DNA from 2 places in the Bacillus sp. OTU2372 genome. Region 1 is predicted to be linked to the other one. Evidence: riboswitches for the same ligand, from Rfam matches in the RefSeq annotation. Region 1 holds a riboswitch; the other holds the start of a gene.

Region 1 (3,235 bases):
TTTACAGACCGTGATGTGTTTGGATATGCAGTCGACAAGGGCTGGATGTGTGTTCAAGTCTTTTTTGTCCGTCAAGGTAAGTTGATTGAGCGGGACGTCTCGATGTTCCCAATCTATAATGAACCTGAGGAAGAAATCTTAACATTCCTTGGTCAATTCTATACAAAAGCAAGTCATTTTAAGCCAAAAGAGATCCTTATCCAAGATGAGGTCGATCTTCATTTGGCAGAGCAGCTGCTGGAAGTAAAGGTCCTGCAGCCACAAAGAGGGGCCAAAAAGGACCTGGTTAAAATGGCGATTAAAAATGCCAATATCGCCTTAAAGGAAAAATTTTCTCTCATTGAAAAAGATGAGGAAAGAACGATTAAGGCCGTTGAAAATTTGGGAGAGCTCCTCGGGATTTATACCCCGCACCGAATAGAGTCATTTGATAACTCCAATATTCAAGGGACGGACCCCGTATCAGCGATGGTTGTTTTTACAGATGGAAAAGCGAACAAACGCGAATATCGAAAATATAAAATAAAATCGGTAAAAGGTCCGGATGATTATGAATCCATGCGGGAAGTCACTAGGAGACGATATTCGAGAGCCCTAAAAGAAAATCTTCCGCTGCCGGATTTAATTATTATTGATGGCGGTAAAGGACATATTGAAGCCGTACGGGATGTTCTAGAAAATGAACTTGGTTTAGATATCCCGCTTTCAGGTCTAGTGAAGGATGAGAAGCACCGCACTTCACAGCTTCTCTATGGAAATCCGCTCGAAGTTGTCCCATTAGCACGGAATAGCCAAGAGTTTTATTTGCTGCAGCGAATTCAGGATGAAGTCCACCGTTTTGCGATTACTTTCCACCGGCAAATCCGCGGGAAAAGTGCTTTTCAATCATTACTCGACGATATCCCGGGAATTGGTGAAAAGCGAAAAAAATTATTATTAAAGCAATTTGGTTCAGTGAAAAAAATGAAGGAAGCTACACTGGAGGAATTTACTGCACTTGGTATTCCGACAAATGTGGCAGAAGAATTAATCGAAAAACTTCGTTCATAATTATTGTCATAAAATAATGAACATGCTATAATGATAAAAATTTAATCAGTCACTTTATCGTACTAAAGTGAAGGTAGAGGTGCGAAATTCAATAGTAATGATTCTGAGAAGGATGAGCTTCAATGAAGAATCATGAAAGGGAAGGTTCGCCGAAGTGAAGAAGGACTCATATCCTTTTTTTGCTGGTTCTGTATTGAAGAAATCCAGAATTGTCAAGACGGTGTCTTGGAGAGCTATCTTACGTTGTTTGTACAGGAATTTTTTTTCGTGTTCAAAAAGCAATGAGATGCCCTTCTCATTGCTTTTTTTTATTTTACTAGCATACTAGTTACAGCAAAATGGAAAGTAGGGGAAAAAGGATGGGTTTAGTTGTTCAAAAATTTGGCGGCACTTCTGTTGGAAGTGTTGAAAGAATTTTAAATGTTGCAGCATGTGTAAGAGAGGAGAAAGAGAAGGGCAATGATGTCGTTGTCGTTGTTTCTGCGATGGGAAAGTCAACGGACCAGCTTGTAAGCCTGGCCAAGGATATAACGAAAGAGCCTAGCAAACGAGAAATGGATATGCTCTTGTCTACAGGCGAGCAGGTGACCATTGCATTACTTTCCATGGCTTTACAACAACAAGGGCTTGAGGCAGTTTCCTTCACAGGCTGGCAGGCAGGAATCGTTACTGAACCTGTTCATGGTAATGCCCGCATTGCGAAAATCAATCCTGAGGCAATTCAAGCTCAAGTTTCTACTGGAAAGGTTGTCATCGTCGCGGGTTTCCAAGGTGTTACCGAGGATGGCGAAATTACGACATTAGGCCGCGGCGGTTCAGATACAACCGCAGTTGCTTTAGCAGCAGCACTAAAAGCTGATAAATGTGATATTTATACAGATGTAACAGGCGTGTTTACGACAGACCCAAGATATGTAAAAGATGCTAGGAAACTATTATCCGTTTCCTATGATGAAATGCTTGAGTTAGCCAATTTAGGCGCAGGTGTGCTTCATCCAAGAGCAGTCGAGTTTGCGAAAAACTATAAAGTACAGCTTGTTGTCAGATCTAGCATGGAAAAAGAAGAAGGAACAGTTATTGAGGAGGAAGCAACAATGGAACAAAATCTAGTGGTACGCGGTGTGGCATTTGAGGACGAAATTACAAGAGTTACCGTATTAGGTTTGACTAACTCGCTTACAAGTCTATCAACAATTTTCACCACTTTAGCCCAGAATCATCTTAACGTAGATATTATTATTCAAAGTACAACCGAAGCTGGAAGTGCTAATCTGTCATTCTCGATCCACACGAATGATCTATTAGAAACAGTGAAGGTACTTGAAGATAATAAAGCGGAACTTGGCTATGAACAGCTCGATGCAGAAAATAAATTAGCTAAGGTTTCGATTGTCGGTTCAGGAATGATTTCCAATCCAGGTGTCGCAGCGAAGATGTTTAAGGTTCTCGCTGAAAATGATGTCCAAATTAAAATGGTCAGCACCTCCGAAATCAAAGTATCAGCCGTAGTAGAAGAAAAAAATATGCTAAAAGCAGTTGAAGCCCTGCATGCAGCATTCGAACTAGGTCAACAACAATAAGATTGTATAGATAGTAAAAATAATAAAAATGATAAGAATAATAAAAATAATAAAAATGGTGTCAGGCACCGAAAGGTATGCTGACACCATTTTTATCACCGTTATAGAATAATTTGATAGGGGACCTGAATTTACTTGATGTAGTCTTTAATGTCCCATTTGACGGTGAATTGTACTTTGTTTCCTTTTTTGATGGGATGTTCGAAGGCTTCAGCGGCGACTTCCTTTTGAAGCTCCATTTGCTGTGCGAGAAAGCCTGCTTCAAGCTGAAAGAAATGCTCGGCCTTTGATTTTACCCGTGAAACAAGTATTGGGCTCACCAGTTCAATCTCAATCTCGTTTTTTGTTTCTTTTCTAATTTCCAGCTGGCCCCATGAGGCATTATGAAAAAAGGTAACAACCTCATCAAAATCAGCTAATGGGTATTTCCGCGCCAGCCGTTTGCCTGCCCAATATAATATTTCCTGTGTATCCTTGCCAAGAATCTCGGGCAGAAGGATTTCCCTAATTAATTCATATCCGAATATCGATACGGTGCGTGGTTCAGCTGTCTGTTCAGCTATATTTTCATCTGTGTTCAAACTTACATCGACAACAGTACTTTC
Region 2 (3,235 bases), on a different contig from region 1:
GTTGCGCTTGTCATTGGAGTATGCACCAATCCCATCCATGACGGTAAGACCTCTATAAAGGTTGGCTAGCAGATGTTGCCTTAGTTCTTCACCTTTATCCGTAATAATCATCAAGGTTAACTTCGCATGGTCCGTATAGATCGTATCCACAACTTTCCCGGTTAAATAAATAGATACTAATGTATTAAGGGCCGCATCCCAATTAAATAAAAATCCACTAATCACAATGACAACAGCGTTCATACCCGAAAGTAACACACCTATTGGAAAATCCTTTTTTCTCGACACAATCATCCCAATGATGTCAAATCCGCCCGTTGAACCCGATGAACGAAAGACCAGCCCTACTCCAAGACCTGCCAAAATCCCTCCAAAGATGGATGAAAGAATTGAATCCTTCGCAATTGGAAGTTCAGGCACTATGTAAAGGCCCACTGAAATGATGACTACAGAAATAATAGTATTCATAATGAATTTCTTTCCTAGCATCTTATAACCAATAATGATCAGTGGTAAATTCAATAGGAAGTTTGCCAAACCGGTATTAAGCGGGGTAACCATCCCTAATATCATTGATATTCCGCTTAATCCGCTGCTTAATACAGCGTGAGGAATTAAAAAAAGGTTAAATGCCACCACTACAATGAGGGAACCGGCAATTACTCCAATAATCTGCATGGCAAATCCTCCTGCCTCCCAATTTTTTCTTTTTTTTAAATGATACTGATTCTCTAAATGAAAGTAAACTTAATAGTTTTTTTCCAATAGCATAAATAGTCTGCCTATTTAGATTTAATTGACTTTTATTAAATAAGTTGACAATTTGATTATATCAATGATACTTTAGTAGCATATTAATTTAATAGAAAAATCCTCATCAAAACCGATGAGGTAGAGGTCGCGGTTTTTATCAGTAAAACGGATGAGATGTAGAGACATCGCTGAATTTGTTTGAAAGGAAAAGCTGCCGAAGTGTGCTTTCTTCTCTATAAAAGCATGCTGGGTCTGTCTTCGAATAGGAACAGAACTGTCACGTTTGAACCAACCAAGCAAACGTGTTGAGCTATCTTTCGGAAGGTATGATGCGGGGTATTTACAATGCCATCGGAGTCTGCTTCGATGGCATTTTTTATTCCAAAACTCCTTCTCGAAACTGTAAATCGCAGGCTGACCATCAGGTACTTGCGTACGTTAACAGCATTTTATAAAAAAGAAAAGGAGTTTTATTAATGCAAGGACAAACAGCAGGACCTTTAGAAGATATAAATACAGGTAAACATACATCCAAAGAGGATTCGAATGAATTAAAACGAAGCTTAAAATCTCGTCATTTAACAATGATTTCTCTTGGCGGAACCATCGGAACTGGATTATTTCTCGCAAGCGGAGGCGCAATTCACTCGGCCGGTCCAGGCGGAGCGATTCTTTCCTATCTTGTGATTGGAGTAATGGTTTACTTCCTAATGCAAAGCTTAGCTGAAATGGGCGCTTACATGCCAGTTGCCGGAAGCTTTAGTACGTATGCAACTAAATTTGTTGATCCATCCCTTGGTTTTGCCCTTGGCTGGAACTACTGGTATAACTGGGCGATTACCATTGCGGCAGAATTAGCTGCTGTCACCATGATCATGAAGTTTTGGTTCCCACATACTCCTTCATTTGTATGGAGCGCTATTTTCTTAGTGATTATGTTCCTATTAAACTATCTTTCAGTTAAAGGATTTGGGGAAGCGGAGTATTGGTTCTCGCTAATTAAGGTAGTTACAGTTATTATTTTTATTATTACAGGTACATTAATGATTTTTGGTATTATGGGTGACCATGCAATCGGCTTTAAAAACTTCACGGTCGGTGATGCTCCTTTTCACGGCGGGTTTATGGCAATGCTTGGTATCTTTATGGCAGCAGGTTTCTCTTTCCAAGGAACTGAACTATTAGGTGTTGCAGCCGGCGAGACGGATGATCCAAGTAAATCGATACCTCGTGCAGTCAAGTCTGTATTTTGGCGCATTCTTTTATTTTATGTATTAGCCATTTTAGTGATTGGTCTACTTATTCCGTACACAAACGAAAACTTGGCTAATGGCGATGTATCTGTCAGCCCATTCACACTTGTTTTTCAAAAAGCGGGGATTGCATTCGCTGCTTCTGTTATGAACGCGGTTATCTTAACAGCGGTTTTATCAGCGGGTAACTCTGGAATGTATGCATCAACTCGGATGCTTTGGGATCTTGCACGACAAGGTAAAGCTCCTAAATTCTTAGGTAAACTAAATAAAAATGGCGTACCTGTTAATGCTTTAATCGTGACAACCTTGGTAGGAACACTTGCGTTTCTGGCCTCTTTCTTTGGAGATGGAACCGTCTATGTTTGGTTATTAAACGCTTCTGGTATGTCAGGCTTTATTGCATGGCTTGGAATTGCCATCTGTCACTATCGTTTCCGTAGAGCTTATGTAGCACAAGGAAAAGATCTTAATTTATTACCTTTTAAATCAAAACTTTTCCCATTTGGTCCAATTTTTGCCTTTGCAGTTTGTGCATTTGTAGTACTTGGACAAAATTATTCAGCCTTTATGGGTGACCAAATCGATTGGAATGGTGTTTTAGTATCTTATATCGGATTACCTTTATTCCTTATTTTATGGCTTGGATACAAATTCACGAAAAAGACTAAAGTTATCCCTTTAGAAAAGTGCGATTTAGAAGTTTAAGAATATAGATAAAGCACGCGAATCCGCGTGTTTTTTTTATAAAAAAAAACAGACTTTAATTGAGTCTGTTTTTTACCACTTATTACGAATAATTCCGCTCTACTCTACTTCACGTCAGATGCCCAAACATATAGATCTTCAATCTGGCAATTTAATTCTTTTGAAATAGTCATGGCACAATTTAGATTCATTACCTTTTTAGACAAGAAATCGTCTAGTTGACCTCTAGGAATATTTGTATTCCTTTCTAGGCTTTCTAAAGTCATACCACTTTTGGATAATAACTCCTTGAGGTTACTTCTTTTTGCTTTATAATTTGTCAAAAATGACACCTCGCTTTATGTAAAGCATACCATAGTTACTTTATAATGGAAAGGAGAACAGTTCTGATTTTTCTTTGGTTCCTTCCATATCCTATACAGTAACAGCACATAAGTGGCATTTTTGTGTTATACTTAATAAGGAATATTAAAGGGGTGTAGAAATGAAAAGCTCTAATAACCGATATACTACTGGCCAAA

The links. Region 1 has a riboswitch for lysine ahead of AAHB15_RS13490 (aspartate kinase). Riboswitches for the same ligand answer to the same signal wherever they lie in the genome.
Region 2: it holds a riboswitch for lysine, as region 1 does, so the genes downstream of both, AAHB15_RS26590 (amino acid permease) here and AAHB15_RS13490 (aspartate kinase) in region 1, are expected to answer to the same signal.

What each region holds. Positions count from the first base shown of each region.
Region 1 is NZ_JASATK010000007.1:69,323-72,557, reverse strand. Features, by position in the region: gene uvrC (excinuclease ABC subunit UvrC) at 1-1,050, shown strand, start outside; lysine riboswitch at 1,117-1,294, shown strand; gene AAHB15_RS13490 (aspartate kinase) at 1,410-2,630, shown strand; gene AAHB15_RS13485 (YslB family protein) at 2,762-3,235, opposite strand, start outside.
Region 2 is NZ_JASATK010000030.1:32,942-36,176, forward strand. Features, by position in the region: gene AAHB15_RS26585 (YitT family protein) at 1-678, opposite strand, end outside; lysine riboswitch at 885-1,074, shown strand; gene AAHB15_RS26590 (amino acid permease) at 1,230-2,714, shown strand; gene AAHB15_RS30335 (helix-turn-helix domain-containing protein) at 2,819-3,046, opposite strand; gene AAHB15_RS26595 (hypothetical protein) at 3,199-3,235, shown strand, end outside.